Regions from separate parts of the Selenihalanaerobacter shriftii genome, predicted to be linked through region 2. Evidence: riboswitches for the same ligand, from Rfam matches in the RefSeq annotation. Region 2 holds a riboswitch; each other region holds the start of a gene.
What was found. Region 2 has a riboswitch for cyclic di-GMP ahead of flgB (flagellar basal body rod protein FlgB). Riboswitches for the same ligand answer to the same signal wherever they lie in the genome.

Region 1 (4,312 bases), on a different contig from region 2:
ATAATAGATTATATATTTTGGCTATTAATTTTGAGAATATTAAATCATAAATTGGAAAGGTGATTGAATAATGGAGAAGAGAGTGGCAGTAGCATTAGGAGGAAACGCAATTTTACAGGCTGGACAGGAAGGCACTGCTGATGAACAGTTAGCTAATGTTAAGAATGCTTGTGAACAGATAGCTAAGTTAATTGATAGTGGCTATGAGGTTGTAGTTAGTCATGGTAATGGTCCGCAAGTAGGTAGTCTTTTAATTCAGCATGAAGCTGGTAGTGATGAAGTACCACCTATGCCTTTAGAAATTTGTGGGGCACAGACTCAGGGACAAATTGGTTATATGGTACAACAATCTTTAGGAAATGTTTTTAGAGAATTAGATATTAATAAGAATGTGCTTACTACAGTAACTCAGGTAGTTGTTAATGAAGACGATGAGGCTTTTGCAAATCCTACTAAGCCAGTTGGTCCTTTTTATTCTGAAGAAGAAGCTAAAAAGGCTATGGAAGAAAAGGATGAAAACTGGATAGAAGATAGTGGACGAGGCTGGAGAAAAGTTGTTGCTTCCCCTGTACCACAAAAGATTGTAGAAACAGAATCTATCAAAGAATTAATTGCTAATGACAATGTTGTTGTAGCTTCTGGAGGTGGAGGAATTCCAGTAGTTGAAGATGAGAACGAACAACTATCTGGTGTTGAAGCAGTTATTGATAAAGACTTGGCTACTCGTAAATTAGCTGAAGAGGTAGATGCTGATATTTTGATGATTTTAACTGATGTACCAAATGTAGCAATTAATTTTGGTACTCCACAACAAGAGAATTTAGGTATACTAACTATCGCCGAGATGGAAGAATACCAAGCAGAAGGTCATTTTGGTACTGGTAGCATGGGACCTAAAGTACAAGCTGTAGTGGACTTTGTGAAGAATGGTGGAGAGAGAGCTATTATTACTTCTTTAGACCAAGCTTTAGAAGCTATTGAAGGTAAGACTGGAACACAAATCTGTGCTGATAAAGATGCTGTTAATCAGATAGCATAATTTAAGGAGTGAATAGATATGAAAAATTTTGTAGCAGCAGGTGTACAAATCGCTGTTAAACCTAATGATGTAGAAGCTAATTTAAATAAGGTTGTTAAATGGATAGATAAAGCTGTAGATGAATATGAAGCTGAATTGATCGTTTTTCCTGAGAGTATAACTACAGGATTTGATCCTGCTATGTCAGCTGATGAGTTATATGAATTAGTAAGTCCTATTCCAGGTAAAGTAACTGATCCAGTAGCAGAAGCTGCTAAAAAACATGGAGTTTATGTTGTTTTACCAACTTATGAATGTGGTGAAGAACCAGGTGTTGTTTATAATTCGTCAGCTCTAATTGGACCTGATGGCGAAGTAGTAGGAGTTTATCGTAAGACTCATCCTTTCCCTACAGAAAGATTAGCTGGAGGCGGCTGGGCTACTCCGGGTGGAGAGGCAAAAGTATATGATACTGAATTAGGTAAGATTGGAATGATCCTTTGTTATGATGGTGATTTCCCAGAATTAAGTAGATTGTTAGCTGTTAGAGGAGCAGAAGTAATTCTTAGACCATCAGCCTTATTAAGAAGCTTTGATATTTGGGAAATGACAAATAAAGCTAGAGCATATGACAATCATGTATATATGATTGGTGTAAATGCTGTCGGACCTGACGCTGGTAATAATTATAACTTTGGTCATAGTATGATTGTAAGTCCAATCGCACAGAAATTAGCTCAAGCCCGAGGCGTTGAAGAAATTATTGCTGTCGAATTAGATAATGATCCTATTAAGAATGTAAGTTTCGGTACTAAATCCCCTATGATCTTTGATCATTTAGAAGATAGAAACATTGGTATGTATGAAGAAATTTTAAAAGAGGCAAAAAGTCAGTTCGAACCGTCTAAACGAATCCCTTATAAGAAAACAGAAAATAAGTAAGTAGAAATAAATAACCATTGATTAATAATTTTAACCCCTTAAAATTAATTTAATAGATGATAAATTTAAAGAGGTAGCAACTCCCCCTTTTTTGTAGTTTCCCCTTGCAACTTTATTAATAAATTACAAAATGATTAATTGCTACCTCTTTTTATTATATATAATGGATTATAATTTAATCAAGATAATTTATGTTACCTTGACAGTATTTGAGACAACTGATATAATTAAGATTACAAGGCAAATTACTACAAAATTAGACTATATGTATAATAATACTACATATGAGTAGTAAATATAATTTACATAAATTAAAATATCCCTGGTAAAATAGCACGCTTATCGAAAGGTAAGGTCGCAAAGTCTTGAATCTACGGTATAATATATGCTATGATTGTCAGACTGCCGGAGGGGATGATAGGTTTATAAGTGGATTAACCCTATCCCTCTTTTATTAATTGAGGGTAGGGTTTTATTAATTTTATTTATCAAGTAAGGAGAGATAATAAGTATGAATTTAGTTGAGAAGTTACGTTCTAATTTAAGATTTAAATTAGTAGCTTTAATGATGGTGATTTTAGTCTTAGTAGTAACAACTATTTCTGGCTATCTTATTTATAAAAACCATACAGAAACGATGGCTAATTTTAGAAGGCAAGGTGAAGTATTAGCAGATATAATTAAGACTAGTAGTATGAATGCTGAAACTGCTTATAAACAAGCTGAAAATGTATTAGAACAAGATATGATAGCTGAAGCTAAATTATTAGCTAATTTAGTAGCAGCAGGTGATATTAATAATCAAGATCTAATTAAATTATCTAAAGAGACTGGGATTGATGAATTTTGGATTACTGATGGCAATGGAACAGTAACTTTAACTAATTTTACAGACGGATTAGGGTTTACTTTTCCAGATGATCCAGAGGCACAAGCTTATCCATTTAGAGCGATATTAGATAATCCAGATAAAGTGGTAGCTCAAAAAGCTATGGTTCGTGATGTAGATAATACTTTATTTAAGTTTGTTGGAGTCGGTAGATTAGATAAACCAGGTATAGTTCAAGTAGGGATGGATGCTAGTGTTTTAACTACTCTGAATGAGAAAATAGGTTTACAAAAGATTATAGACCAAGTCAGTAGCCAAGAAGCAATCTCTTACATAACAATTATAGATAAGAACTTACAAATAACGGAGAGTAGCAGTAATTATAAAAAATTCAAGGCAGAATTAAAGAATTATGTTAAAAAGAATCAAGGTATGCTAGGGCAAGTAATTAAAAATGGAGAATATAAGACTCAGTTATTGGAATTAAAGAATGATTACATTTATGAAATAATAGTTCCGTATAATGGAATGGCTTTAAGGATAGGTCTTGATTTCAATGAAACTGCAGCAGCTATGAATGAATCTAGAAATAGGGTGATTATGATTAGTATCATCTTATTATTGATTGCTGGTTTAATTATTAATTTCTTTGCTAAGAGAATTACAGGACCAATTCTAGATTTAGTAGAAGTTAGCCAGACAGTAGCAGCTGGAGACTTCTCACAGAAGATTGAAATTGACAGTGAAGATGAGATAGGTGAATTAGGTGAGTCTTATAATTATATGTTGAGTACTATTCGTCAAATCATCAAAGATATTTATGAAAATGCTGAACATTTAGAGACAGTCTTACAAGAAGCAACTGCGAGTGTGACGCAAGTTAATCAGAATACTAATCAATCTAGAGATTCAATAGGTGAGGTCAGTAAAGTCATTGGAGAGGTTTCTACTACTATTGAAGAATTATCTGATCGTTCCCATGATATATATTCAGCAGGAGAAAAAACATTTTCTGAAATTAAGAATACAGATCAAAAGATTGAATATGGTAATAGGATTTTAGATGATGCGATTGAATCCATGAAGAATTTAGAAAATAAAGTTGAACAGATTGGCGAAATTTCCAATACAATTATGGAGATTACTGAGCAGACGAATCTATTAGCTTTAAATGCTGCAATTGAGGCAGCACGGGCTGGAGAACAAGGTAGAGGTTTTGCAGTAGTGGCTGATGAAATTAGAGAGTTAGCTGAAAGGAGTGCGACCTCAACGCAAAAAATCCAAGATATAATTAATGGAGTAAAAGGTGCTACACATAATATGCGTGAAATTACTATAGGTACTGAAGAATCTGATGAGAATAGTATTGTTGATATTTTTGATTCAATCTCTGAAGCTTCAAACTTAATTACTGAAAATATGGATGATGTAATTGAAACAAGTGAAGACCAAGCCAGTAAGACAGAGGAAACAAGTGCTTCTACTGAAGAAATTTGGGCTTCTACTGAAGAGATAAATTCTAA
Region 2 (4,312 bases):
GTTTTGGAGCGCAAGAGGAAGAAGAAGTAGAATTAGAAGAGGATAAGCAACATTTAAAGAGATTAAAGAATAGACGTGAACAATTAAGAGAAGAGTTAAGAGCAGGTGAACTTGAGGATAGAATGATTGAAATTGAGGTTGAGGAGAACAATTCTCAGATGATTGAAATTTTTTCCGGTTCTGGAGTTGAGGAAATGGGAATTAATTTCCAAGATATATTTGGTGGGGTTCTTCCTAACCAAAAGAAAGAAAGAAAAGCAACTATAAAAGAAGCTAGAGAAATTTTAAAACAACAAGAAGCACAGAAACTAATAGATATGGATGAGGTTTCTTCAGAAGCTATTGAGCGAGTTGAAGAATCAGGAATCATCTTTTTAGATGAAATTGATAAAATTGCAGGTAATAATGCTAATTCTAGCCCAGAGGTTTCTAGGGAGGGTGTACAAAGAGACATTTTACCTATTGTTGAAGGTTCAACTATCATGACTAAGTATGGGCCAGTTAAGACTGATTATATTTTCTTTATTGCTGCTGGTGCTTTTCATGTTTCGAAGCCAACTGATTTAATTCCTGAACTGCAAGGTCGTTTCCCAATTCGAGTAGAATTAGAAAGTTTAACAGAAGAGAACTTTAATGCTATTTTAACTGAACCAGAAAATGCGTTAACAAAGCAATATGAAGCTTTATTAAAGACTGAAGGCCTAGAGATAGAGTTTGCTGAAAATGCTATTAAAGAACTAGCTAGAATAGCTTTTAAAGTTAATGAAGAGACTGAGAATATTGGAGCACGAAGATTACATACTGTTTTAGAGAAGTTGTTAGAAGATATTTCTTTTGAAGCTCCAGATATGTCGGAGGATTATTTTGAAATTAGTATTGATTATGTAAGAGAGAAGTTAGATGATGTAGTAGAAGATAAAGATTTAAGTAAGTATATACTTTAAATCATGTTTGACATGTGCATATTATATGTGATACATGTATTTTAAATAATTGTGAAGTATTTCTCATTAAAAATTATGGGAATTTTTTATAGAAAAATAGTAAAGCCAGATATCTTTGGTTATAATAAATGTACAAACTAATCTAAAATTTATTTTGAAAATAATATCTTAAAAAGTAAGTAAAAGCTTAAAGGGAGGATACTATAATGAAAGCATTATTGGAAGAGACACGCAAGATTAATAGACTATTACAAAAGTCTGCAGGACATCCAGTAGATTTTACAGAAATGGCTAAAGTATTAAGTAGTGCAATTAAGGCCAATATATATGTAGTTAGTAGAAAAGGAAAGATTTTAGGTTATCAATTAATTAATAAATTTGAATGTGATCTTATGATTGACGAAGTAATAAATGAAGGTTGGTTTCCACAAGATTATAATGAGTGGATATTAGATATTAATGAAACTCGGGCTAATTATGAGCAGAAGGATGGCCAATGTGTCTTTACAATAGATGATGAAGAATGTATGTTTACTCAAAAATTGACTACTATCATACCTATTAATGGTGGTGGTGAGAGATTAGGGACATTAATTGTTGCTAGATTTGACGAAGAATTTACTTCTAATGATCTCATCTTAGGAGAATATGGAGCTACAGTTGTAGGAATGGAAATTTTACGATCAAGAAGTGATAAGATAGAAGCAGAAGCCCGTAAGAAAGCAGCTGTTCATGTAGCATTAGAAACATTATCTTATTCTGAATTAGAAGCTATAGAGCATATTTTTGAAGAATTAGATGGTATAGAAGGGTTATTAGTAGCAAGTAAAGTAGCAGATAGAGTAGGAATTACTCGTTCAGTAATCGTTAATGCATTACGCAAATTTGAAAGTGCTGGAGTAATCGAATCACGTTCATTAGGGATGAAAGGTACATATATTAAAATATTAAATGAGAGGCTATTAGAAGAATTAGAAAAATTAAAGACTTAAAAAATTAAACCTTTAGAAACTAACCCACAAAAATGTTTTTGTGGGTTAGTTTTTTTAGTTTTATTAATTATATATTATATAAATATAAAAAGTTTTATTTTTTAAGTCTTTTTTACAAATTACTCAAAAAAAATAAAGGAGAACAACTAATAATTAACGAATATTTAAAATAGGTAAAGAAAATTCAAAAACTGAATATTTATGTCATCTCTCGATAAAGGCAAACTTGTCGAAAGGCAGGGACGCAAAGCTACTAGGTCTATGGTATACAAGTATACTATGATTGCTAGGCTACCTACTAAACAATTAATTATAGCAGATATTTGTCAATATAATCAACTCCAGTTCCTTTATGATTTTGAGGGATTAGGAGTTTTTTTGCTTAATAAGGTAAATTACTCAAGTAAGGCAGGAAAACATGCTGATTTTGTCGAATAAAGGTTAAGGCTGGAAATAGGATTATATGGTTTATTTTATGTTTTTTTATGATTTAAGGAGGAGTTAGAGGATAATAGACAGAAATATAAAAAGTGATAACCAAATGGGAATAAAATTATAATAAAATAGAATATTAATGATTCAGTTAAGTATTGAAAATAAAACTAATATTATTGATAAAAAGTAAAGGAGGTAAATTTATAGTGGCCTTTTTAGGTGATCAGACTACATCAATATTAAGTAGTGCTCTAGATGGATTAAGTCTAAGAAAGCAAGCAATTTCTAATAATATTGCAAATGTAGATACCCCTAATTACAAACGTAAGGATGTAAATTTCGAATCCCAATTACAACAAGCTAGATATAATTATAAAAGACAGAGTATTAATTTAAGTAGAACAGATAATGAACACTTCTCTATAAATGGTAAACATCAAGCTTTTGCACCAAAAATTAGATCTGACAATAATACTAGTATGAGAAATGATAAGAATAATGTTGATATAGATTATGAGATGACAGCTTTAGCTAAAAACACATTAAAATATCAATCTGTTACTAAATTGTTATCAACTAAATTTAAGAAAGTTGGTAATGTAATTAATAGGATAAAATAAGATTAAGGAGGATTTAATATATGGGGTTATTTGGTGGGATGAACATTAGTGCTTCAGGAATGACAGCTCAACGGTTAAGAATGGATTTAATTTCTAATAATATCGCTAATATAAATACAACTAGGACTGAAGATGGTGGGCCTTATAAGAAAAAATCGCCAGTTTTCAAAGCTAAAGGTCAAGCTAAATTTAGTTTACCTGATGTTGCTTCTAATAAGGGACAAATGGGACAAGGTGTAGAAGTAACCTCTATTAAAGAGAGTAATAAGCCACCGAGATTAGTCTATAATCCTAATCATCCTGATGCTAATCAAGAAGGATATGTTAAGATGCCTAATATAGATATAGCTTCTGAAATGGTTAATATGATTTCAGCTAGTAGAGCGTATGAAGCAAATGTTACAGCTTTAAATGCTTCTAAGAAGATGTTTAAAAGTGCTTTAAAGATTGAAGGATAAAGGAGGATGTTTAATAGATGAAAATAGATACTCTACAGTTAAATAAGTTAGCTCAAAGTTATAAAACTGACAGTGTTAGTGAAGGAAAGAGCAAGGAATCATTTAAGGATTTGCTTAGCAATTCATTACATAAAGTTAATAATTTACAGAAAGATGCAGATTTGATGGCTGAAAAATTAGCAGTAGGAGAAGCCGATAATATTCATGAAGTGATGATTGCTTCTACAAAGGCTAAACTTTCTTTGGATTTAACATTAGAGGTAAGAAATAAAGTTGTAGAAGCATATAAAGATATAATGAGAATGCAGATCTGATATTTTGTTGGGAAATTGAGGTGTGAATATGATTGAAAATTTAATGCAAATTAGAGAGCAAGGAGAAAAATTGTGGGAAAGTTTAGACACTAAAGCTAGGATAATAATTATTTCTTCAGCAGTAGTGTCAATAATTGCTCTATTATTGCTTACTAATTGGGCTAGTCAACCTAATTATGTTACTTTATTTAATAATTTAACAGTTAAGGATGCTAGTGCAATTACTAATCAATTAAAAGAAAAACAGATTGATTATAAGTTAGCTAATGATGGTACTAGGATTCTAGTGCCTGCTAAAGACGTTCATCAAGTTAGACTAAATTTAGCTAGTGAAGGTTTGCCTAAGGGAGGAACAGTAGGGTTTGAATTATTTGATAAAACTCGCATAGGCAGTACTGATTTTGAGCAACAAGTTAATTTTTATCGAGCACTTTCTGGAGAATTAACTAGAACTATTATGCAGTTGCAAGATGTTGAGTTTGCTAAAGTCCAAATTAGTGCTCCAAGAGAGAGCTTATATGTCGATAAAGCAAAAGTGGCTAAGGCGTC
Region 3 (4,312 bases), on a different contig from region 2:
ACTGTGGGAAGAAATAGAAGAAGACGAAAGAATTTATTTAGGATTTATTTTCTAATTGCATTGAATTAATTAACACTATATGCTATAATTGTAAATATAATACAATTGTGCAGTGAATCACAAATTTATAATCCACATTATAAATGATTAGATAGTGGTATAACTAAAATTAATGGAAGTATTTAGTTAAAGAACAAAATAATTTTAATAAGTAAGTGGGGAATAACATAATGTTAATAGGGATATTAATGAATTCTGTATTTAAAAAAGATAAAGTAAAATTGCTTTTGATACTATTCTTTTTGGGAATGTATATCCTTTGCACATCACCAGTTAATGCAGCAGCAGATATTAGAGTTACTTCTCAACAGATCAGATTTGATGTTAAGACTAAGCCGACTGCTGATATCAGTGCTAATCATAAGATAAGATTTGAAAGAAGGAAGGAGAGAAAATTTGATTCAAAATCAATATATTATATCGTTAATGAGCTCCAAGACAATAGGGGAAATTCAATTTCGCCTAAATATTTGCGTGCCAAAATGTCAGGATGGTCTGATTATCATGCCTTAGATAACTTTATTAAATTCTTAGATGATGATGACTTAAAGTCAACAGTTAAATTCAAGTTAGCTAAGGAAGCCTGGTGGAAGGTACCGAGTGGGACCTATAAAGGATGGCTAGAATCAGGAAAGTCACCGGCAATTAGAGTCATAGTACATATAAGGTCTTATACAAATGTGAGTGTATATCCAGATAATGTTGAAATTAATGCTACTAGCGGGCCTGGAATCTATAAACCAGAGGAGAAGGCAAGGCTAAAAGTTGAAGCAAATCATCATAATTGGCTTCTTAATATAAATACTGAACCTTTAATTTATCAAGGTGATAGTGATGATGAGGCCAAGATTTTGCCTAAAAATATTCTGTTAGCATTAGGAGATTCAGAATATTCTTATAATAAAATGGACGAAAAAATGATAATTAATGGTAGCAATTACAGACGAGGGATTAATACAGATATTTCTTTGAAGGTAAAAGTAGGTTGGAAGCATACTGCTGGTACATATAAAGGGAAGATCAATTTTACACTGACAAATAGATAATTATATTTAAAATTTTTGATATTAAAAGTTTAATAGGTTTTCGTAATTAGTAAGGAGTCTTTATTCTCAATAATTACGAGGTAATATTAATTAGGAGGTGATATTTGCTTAAAGGGGAGTAGTAAAGGGACTGTTTTAATATCAGGTCGTGTTGGTAAGGACATAAAATATAAGAACGTATAAACTTCTTACTCATTGGAAGCTAAGACTTGTCATTCCTTAACTGGTCATCAATGGAGTGATAGTGAGCTAGTGATGAAACCGGCCAAGAGTAAAACGAGCGATCGAGGAGGCGAAGAAGTGTTATCCTTTAACTGGTCACCAATAGGGTAGCAGGGAGCCAATGGTGAACCCGGCCGCGAGTAATTTATAACCAATGAGGAGGAGAAAATTAATGAAAAAATTAATGATTTTCGGATTAGCGATGATGTTGGTATTTGGTATGAGTGTGGTTTCTATGGCGGCTGAACAGTTAGATAAAAGTGTACTTGGAGTTGACTTAACAGTTGAGGAATATGCAGAGATTGGTTTTGATGAGGCTAGTTATAATTTTACTTTTTTAGCTCCGAATGTAGATAATAATGGTGATGGACCAAGTCATTTCTTTCCGTTTAATGTTAAGTCTAATACTCCTGTAACTATAACTGCAACAGAAGGGTTGACTTCGTTACTTCAAGGAATGGTTCCTGAAGGTAAAGTATGGACTGGTGGCGATAGAGGAGATACTATAGTCTCACCATATATGACATTTGCTGATGAGAATCAAAACTTTCAAAATGGAAATGACTCTTTTGTAAAGTCTGGAGCAAATGATGGTGATGGTTGGACTAGTAAATTAAATTCTGATGCAGGTAACAATAATTATACTCTTTATTTAGGTGCTCAATGGTTCACAGATAAAGACTGGTGGGAATTAGAGGCAACAGATGGTGACAAAGAATTTAATCTTCAATTGACAGTAGCAGCTCCACAAACTTTATAAATATTAGATATATTAAGAAGGCGAGACTAAAATCTCGCCTTTCTTTTAATATAAATGATATTATCAGCAAGTGAATAAATTAAAATTCAAATAAGATATAATTTAACTAATGACATTATTAGCTTTTAAGTTTAATGTAAAGGTTTACATTTAGCATTAGTATTTAAATTAATAGCTGAATAGTTAGTAATAATATTAATTTGTATTATTAATAAAATATATGACAATATTTTAACTAACAATTTATGTAAGTTTTTAAGATTATAATGAATAATAATTAACTCAAACAAAATTTTATTTATAGCTTTATATGATAAGTAAATAACATAATAGAGTTAAGATAATTATAGGCTATAAGGTAGGGGGAGATAATTATGGATATTAGTTCAGTTTATATGAAATTGAAAGAAAAATCAGAGCATGTTTTAATGCTAAAAATAATAATTATAATTATTACTATTTTAATATTTACTCAAAATGGCTTAGCTGTTGGTGTAAAACCTTTAGTAATTGATTTGAGTATGCAACCTGGTGATATTAAAGAATTCACCTTAAATCTTACTCCTAGTGGTAGTGAAGAATTAGTTAAACTTTCATTATATCAGCCAGTACAACTTACTAACGGTAGTCTTACTTATCAAAAATCTGATACAGAATCTTTTTTAGCTGCTAAGTGGGTAGAGTTAGAGAATGATGAAGTAAAAATTTATCCTGGTCAGCAACAAACTGTTTCTGGTAGAGTAAAAGTACCTTTTAATGCTGGAGGCTCTCATACAGTAGTAATCATGGTAGAACCACAAAAAACTACTCAGAAAAAGAATGGAATTAGATTTATGGTTCGTTATGCAGTTCGCCTTAATATTAGAGTAGACAGGCCTGGGTTACGATCAGATGCAAAGCTAAAGGATTTAAAGCTGACTTCTGGAAAAGAAGGAGAGCCAATTGTCAAAGCAAGACTAAAGAATCCATCAGCCTGGGACTATTTAGTCCTAGGTGAAGCTACTATTCGTGATTCTAAGCGCCGCTTAGTAGAAAGAATAACTTTAGAGAGTAAGTCTAGTCGTAAAAATAGTCAGACTAGAATGCACCCAGGTAGCAAAGTAGATTATTTAGGAGAGATTACTAAACGATTGACATCTGGTGAATATACTTTAAGAGTCTTCTTTAGATATGGTGACCATGGTCAGATTATTAAGTCTAAACAGCTAGATATAAAAGAGGGAGACTTCAATTTTCCAGGTGCTGATGAAATCGGTGCTTTCACTGTAGAGCCTAAGAAATTGAATTTAAAACTTAAACCAGGACAGCGGAAGAGTGAAATTATTAGATTGAATAGTGAGATTGGTGAAAATACTGTCGTAGTAGTAGACGGTAGTGAGGTAGAATCGAAGTATAAATATTCTGCTTTAGAATGGTTAAAATTACGAGGTAGAAGACAGTTTACTCTCCGAGGAAGAGGAAAAGGTAGAGCAATATTGACTACAGCAGTGCCTAGGAATGTAGAAGATGGTAGTTATCATTCTAATATTAATTTAAAAGCCTATGATTCAGAGACAAAGAAGCTTTTAACTAAGAAGCAGGTTCCAGTTTCAATTGTAGTTGGTAAAGATCATAGTTATGCTGTGCAAGCTAGAAGTTTACATACTAGTTCCATAAAGGAAGGAGAATTACTTTCTTTAGATTTATTCAATAATGGAAATATATTCTGTAGTCCAGAAGCAAAGATGATAATTAAAGATAATGAAGATAAATTTGTAGAACGAGTTAAACTTAATTTGCCAGAAGGCACAGAGGAGATTCTACCGCTTAAGAATCAGCGAATCACTGGAATAGCTAAGAAATTAACTCCAGGTAAATATACAGCTGAGATTAGTATTTATCAAGGTAAGAAAGAGCTAACAAAGCTTGAAAAAGAGTTTGAGGTATTAGAATCTAAGACCGACAAAGATGAATAATTAATTGGGATGTAAAGAGGCCTGCTTTAAAGGTCTCTTTTTAGTTTTTGAAAAATAAGGTTATCACATAATTAATTGATAACGCCCACAAATTCCGTGATGACTTACATAAAGGAAAATATGGGCTATTTTAAACTCTCGCTGGTCAAACATAAAACAGCCTTAACTATATTTTTTATTTATTCCAGTCTGCTCCATTTTAAAGTGGCTTATACCAATTAATCATGTTCAAAATTTGATTAAAAAACATTAAACTTTCATTTAATTAT
Region 4 (4,312 bases), on a different contig from region 2:
AATATATTTTAAAGATGGAGGAATAATTATGTCAGATATACAGATGTCATTAGTTGAACACTTAACTGAATTAAGAAAAAAGTTGCTAATTTCTATTGGTGTTTTAGTTATCTTTTCAATAGGTAGCTATCTATTTGCAGAGCAGATAATAGATATATTAACTCATCCAGTTGGAAAAAAATTGGTCTATCTTACTCCTCCGGAAGCTTTTTTCACACAATTAAAAGTTTCTTTTTTCACAGGCTTTTTAGTAGCTCTACCAATTATTCTTTATCAATTTTGGAAGTTTATTTTACCGGGACTTAAAGGTAGCGAAAAGAAATCTTTATTGATATTAGTGCCTTTATCATATTTATTCTTTATAGGTGGAGCTGCTTTTGGATTTTTTGTAGTGATTCCTTTTGGTATTAAGTTCTTTTTAGGTTTCACATCTAATAATCTAGAAGCAATGTTTTCTTTAAGTAAGTATATTTCTTTTAGTTTTTGAGTTACCATTATTAATAACTCTATTAGTTAAATTAAATTTAATTACTTCTCAATTCTTAACTACTAATCGAAGATATGTAATAGTCAGTATTTTTGTTTTTGCTGCTATATTGACACCACCAGATATTATTTCACAAACTATGATGGCTTTACCATTAATTTTACTTTATGAGGGAAGTATTATTGTAGCTAAAATAATTGAATAAGATAAATAATAAATTTATTAAAGAATAAAGCCTGTGACTTTGATTAACATGAGGACACAGGCTGTTTTTTTATTATATTCTCTGGGATCCTTACTATTTAGAGTTCATTAGATTTGGCTGTTATTTAAATTTGATAATATAATGCTAGTGGATTACAAATACAATATTTTGTGATGATTGTCACAAAATATCCGGGACAAATATAACTTTATATTACAATTATTTTAAATTAAAAGGTATTACAGTAATAATAAGGAAATTATAATATAATAGATTAGAATCATAATTATGTACAATAAAATAGTATTTTAAATTTTAGAGGGCAAACCTGTTGAAAAGCAGGGACGCAAAGTTATGGGGCTAAATCCTTTAAAGGATTTAGCTTGCCAGACTGCATTTTAAGGCCCTTGAGGGGCCTTTTTTTATTTAAAAAGGAGGGGTAAGATGCGTTTAATTAATAAAGAAATGTTTGATATTGATGTCGAACGTACTTTGAAAAGCCGGCTATTATTGAAAACATTGATTTTTTCTGGAATATTGGGATTGATTGGTCTGTTATTACTAGGTGTCTTTACTTATAATACAGCGACAGATGGTCTTCAAAAATTATCTACTGAAAAATTAGAGACTATATCAAATGAGTTAAATTATTATTTTAATGAAGTTAATATGTCACAAGAAGAATTAATTAAGAATTTAGATGATCTTGATGCCAAGGAGAAGAAATACTTTCAAAATGGAACCGGACAGATTTATATAATAGATAAGCAAGGAAAAGTATTATATGGAAAATCCAGTGATAGCTTAAAACTTATTGATCATATTCAGGAAAATAAAACAAGCAGATTAGAATATGAGGTTAATAATAATAATATGATGGCCACTTATGAATATAATTCAGATTTAGGCTGGTATATAATAGTTGCAGATCAGATTAGTAATATGACACGGTTTAATAAAGATGTAGCTTGGACGATGATAATTACATGTCTTGTGGCTATGGCATTAATGGGGACAGGTGCTATTTTTGTAACTAATAATATTACAGGTCCTATTAATCAATTAGTAGATATTTTAAATAAGACAGAGCAGGGGGACTTGACTGCTCAAGTTAGCTTTGCTTATCGTGAAGATGAATTAGGAGTTTTAGGTACTACTTTTAATAATATGATTGATAAGCAGGGTGATATTATAAATCGAGTTAAGGTAGCAGCTCAAACAGTAAGTAGCTCTAGTGAGGATTTATCGACTACTATTGACGAATCAAATCAATATATTGGGACTACTACATCTAATATTACTGAGTTATCAGCTAGTATTGAAGAAATAGCATCAAACACTGAAATGGTTTCTTCATCAGCGGAAAGAATGAATACAACAGTTGATAATGGAAGCAAGTCTATTGAGCAAGCTGTTACTGAAATGGAGTCTATTCGCAATATGGTAGAGGAATCAGCAGGTATAATTGGGAATTTAGGTGAAAAGACAAAAGAGATTGAAAAAATTATAAATTTAATAAATAATATTGCAGAACAGACTAATTTATTAGCTTTAAATGCAACTATAGAAGCAGCTAGAGCAGGAGAACATGGTAGAGGATTTGCAGTGGTTGCAGAAGAGATTCAAAATTTGGCTGAAGAAACTTCTAATGCTACTAAAGATATAGCCCAATTAATTAGTGAAACACAAAAGGGTTCTGCGGAAGCAATAACAGCAATTGAAGAAGGAACGAAGGAAGTTGCAGTTGGAGAAGAAGTAATTACTAAAGCAGGTAATGCTTTTGAGGAGATAAATGAAGCCATAAGCGAAACAAGCTTTCAAATTAGAGATGCTAGTGCTGCGGCTCAACAAATGGCTGTTGGTGCTGATCAAGTAGTTGATTCTACTGAAAACATTGCTGATATGTCTGAAGAAATGAAAGAGACTTCTGAATCATTAGCTGAGGAAGCTACTGATTTAAAAGGGTTAGTTGATCAATTTAAAGTATAAGTTTTTTAGAAAATTCAAAACTTCTGTGATCAAAAAAAGTATATATTGTATTAATTTAGGATAAAAATGAGGAATTGTATTCTGGGTTAGAAGATTTGATTTTAGAAAGGAGATACTTGAAGATATGAAGTATAAAGAATATAAACGAAGTATAATTAGTGCAGTAATTACTTTCATTTTAATAATAGGCTTTAATGTTGTTCATTATTTTATTGCTGAAGAAGTTGAATTGATGGAAATATTACTTGAAATAGGTTTTGGTGTTGTATTAGGTGTAATAATTTGGTGGGGTAGTCTGCAATATGATAAGTTCAAATTATCTTCTCAACGATTAAAAGATTATCAAAAACAGTTAGAACATATTCTTAATAATGTAGAAGCAATTATTTGGTCTATTGATTTAAAAGAAGATAAAGTCTTTATTTCCGAAGATTGTAAGGATAAATGTGGTCTTACATATCGTGCTTTTATAGATGCATCAGATTTTTGGAAAAAAATTATTCATCCTGATGATTTAGAATTAATTAATAAACAAAGTGATGAATTATTGTCAGGAGAAACAATTAATGTTGAACATCGCATAAAGGATTCTAATAGAGAAGTTCATTGGGTTAAGACTAGCATAACACCTAGTTTAGATTCAAATAATGAAATGTATAAACTTGATGGTATTATGGTAGATATAACGAAACGAAAGCAAATGGAAGAAAAGATTACCCATATGGCTTATCATGATTCATTAACTAACTTACCTAACCGGAACTTGTTAAATGAAGAACTTAATAAATTATTAAAAGAAGCTAAAAATAATCAGGAAAAATTAGCCATTATATTTCTTGATTTAGATCGTTTTAAATTAGTTAATGATACGATTGGACATGATGCTGGAGATCTAGTATTAAAAAAAGCAGCAAAAAGATTAATTGAATGTACACGTGAAGATGATATAGTAAGTAGATTTGGTGGCGATGAATTTGTTATTATAATGAAAGAAATTGAGAGAAAACAAGTTAAAAAGGTAGTTAATAGAATTATTCGTGAATTTTCTAAGCCACTTAATATAAATGAGTATGAAATAATTATAACTCCTAGTATTGGGATTAGTGTTTATCCAGAGGATGGCAATAATGTAGATGAACTAATTAGATACGCTGATATAGCAATGTATTCAAATAAGAATGAGAAAAAAGTTGACTATAAGTTTTATGACTCTAATTTAAATGTAATACTTTTACAAAAGGCTAAAATAGAAAATAGATTAAGAAATGCAATAGAGAATAATGAACTTAGACTTCATTATCAGCCACAAGTAAATTTAAATACAGGTGAAGTTATAGGAGTAGAAGCATTAATTCGTTGGCAGAATTCTGAATTAGGACATGTTTCTCCTGGAGAATTCATTCCAATAGCAGAAGAGTCGGGTCTTATTAAACCTATTGGCAAGTGGGTTCTACAGACTGCCTGTAAACAGAATAAAGCTTGGCAAGATGCTGGTCTACCTCCGATGAATATGTCAGTAAATGTTTCTAGGAGTCAACTTTTTAATAAAGGATTTCTAAATACTGTAAATCAAGTAATAGAAAGAACTCAGCTTGATCCTAAATATTTAGAATTAGAAATTACTGAAAGTA

Region 1: linked by a shared signal. The riboswitch ahead of B5D41_RS01850 (methyl-accepting chemotaxis protein) and the one ahead of flgB (flagellar basal body rod protein FlgB) in region 2 are both predicted to bind cyclic di-GMP.
Region 3: linked by a shared signal. The riboswitch ahead of B5D41_RS01670 (hypothetical protein) and the one ahead of flgB (flagellar basal body rod protein FlgB) in region 2 are both predicted to bind cyclic di-GMP.
Region 4: linked by a shared signal. The riboswitch ahead of B5D41_RS10295 (methyl-accepting chemotaxis protein) and the one ahead of flgB (flagellar basal body rod protein FlgB) in region 2 are both predicted to bind cyclic di-GMP.

The regions. Positions count from the first base shown of each region.
Region 1 covers NZ_FUWM01000004.1:96,273-100,584, reverse strand. The annotation lists gene arcC (carbamate kinase) at 71-1,039, shown strand; gene B5D41_RS01855 (carbon-nitrogen hydrolase family protein) at 1,058-1,960, shown strand; cyclic di-GMP riboswitch class I at 2,283-2,370, shown strand; gene B5D41_RS01850 (methyl-accepting chemotaxis protein) at 2,472-4,312, shown strand, end outside.
Region 2 covers NZ_FUWM01000010.1:72,732-77,043, forward strand. The annotation lists gene hslU (ATP-dependent protease ATPase subunit HslU) at 1-944, shown strand, start outside; gene codY (GTP-sensing pleiotropic transcriptional regulator CodY) at 1,151-1,936, shown strand; cyclic di-GMP riboswitch class I at 2,146-2,235, shown strand; gene flgB (flagellar basal body rod protein FlgB) at 2,578-2,991, shown strand; gene flgC (flagellar basal body rod protein FlgC) at 3,012-3,449, shown strand; gene fliE (flagellar hook-basal body complex protein FliE) at 3,467-3,763, shown strand; gene fliF (flagellar basal-body MS-ring/collar protein FliF) at 3,792-4,312, shown strand, end outside.
Region 3 covers NZ_FUWM01000004.1:55,685-59,996, reverse strand. The annotation lists gene B5D41_RS01680 (hypothetical protein) at 1-55, shown strand, start outside; gene B5D41_RS01675 (hypothetical protein) at 231-1,106, shown strand; cyclic di-GMP riboswitch class II at 1,295-1,381, shown strand; gene B5D41_RS01670 (hypothetical protein) at 1,501-2,088, shown strand; gene B5D41_RS01665 (COG1470 family protein) at 2,463-4,043, shown strand.
Region 4 covers NZ_FUWM01000018.1:35,182-39,493, reverse strand. The annotation lists partial or broken gene tatC (twin-arginine translocase subunit TatC) at 29-692, shown strand; cyclic di-GMP riboswitch class I at 1,004-1,091, shown strand; gene B5D41_RS10295 (methyl-accepting chemotaxis protein) at 1,137-2,681, shown strand; gene B5D41_RS10290 (sensor domain-containing protein) at 2,806-4,312, shown strand, end outside.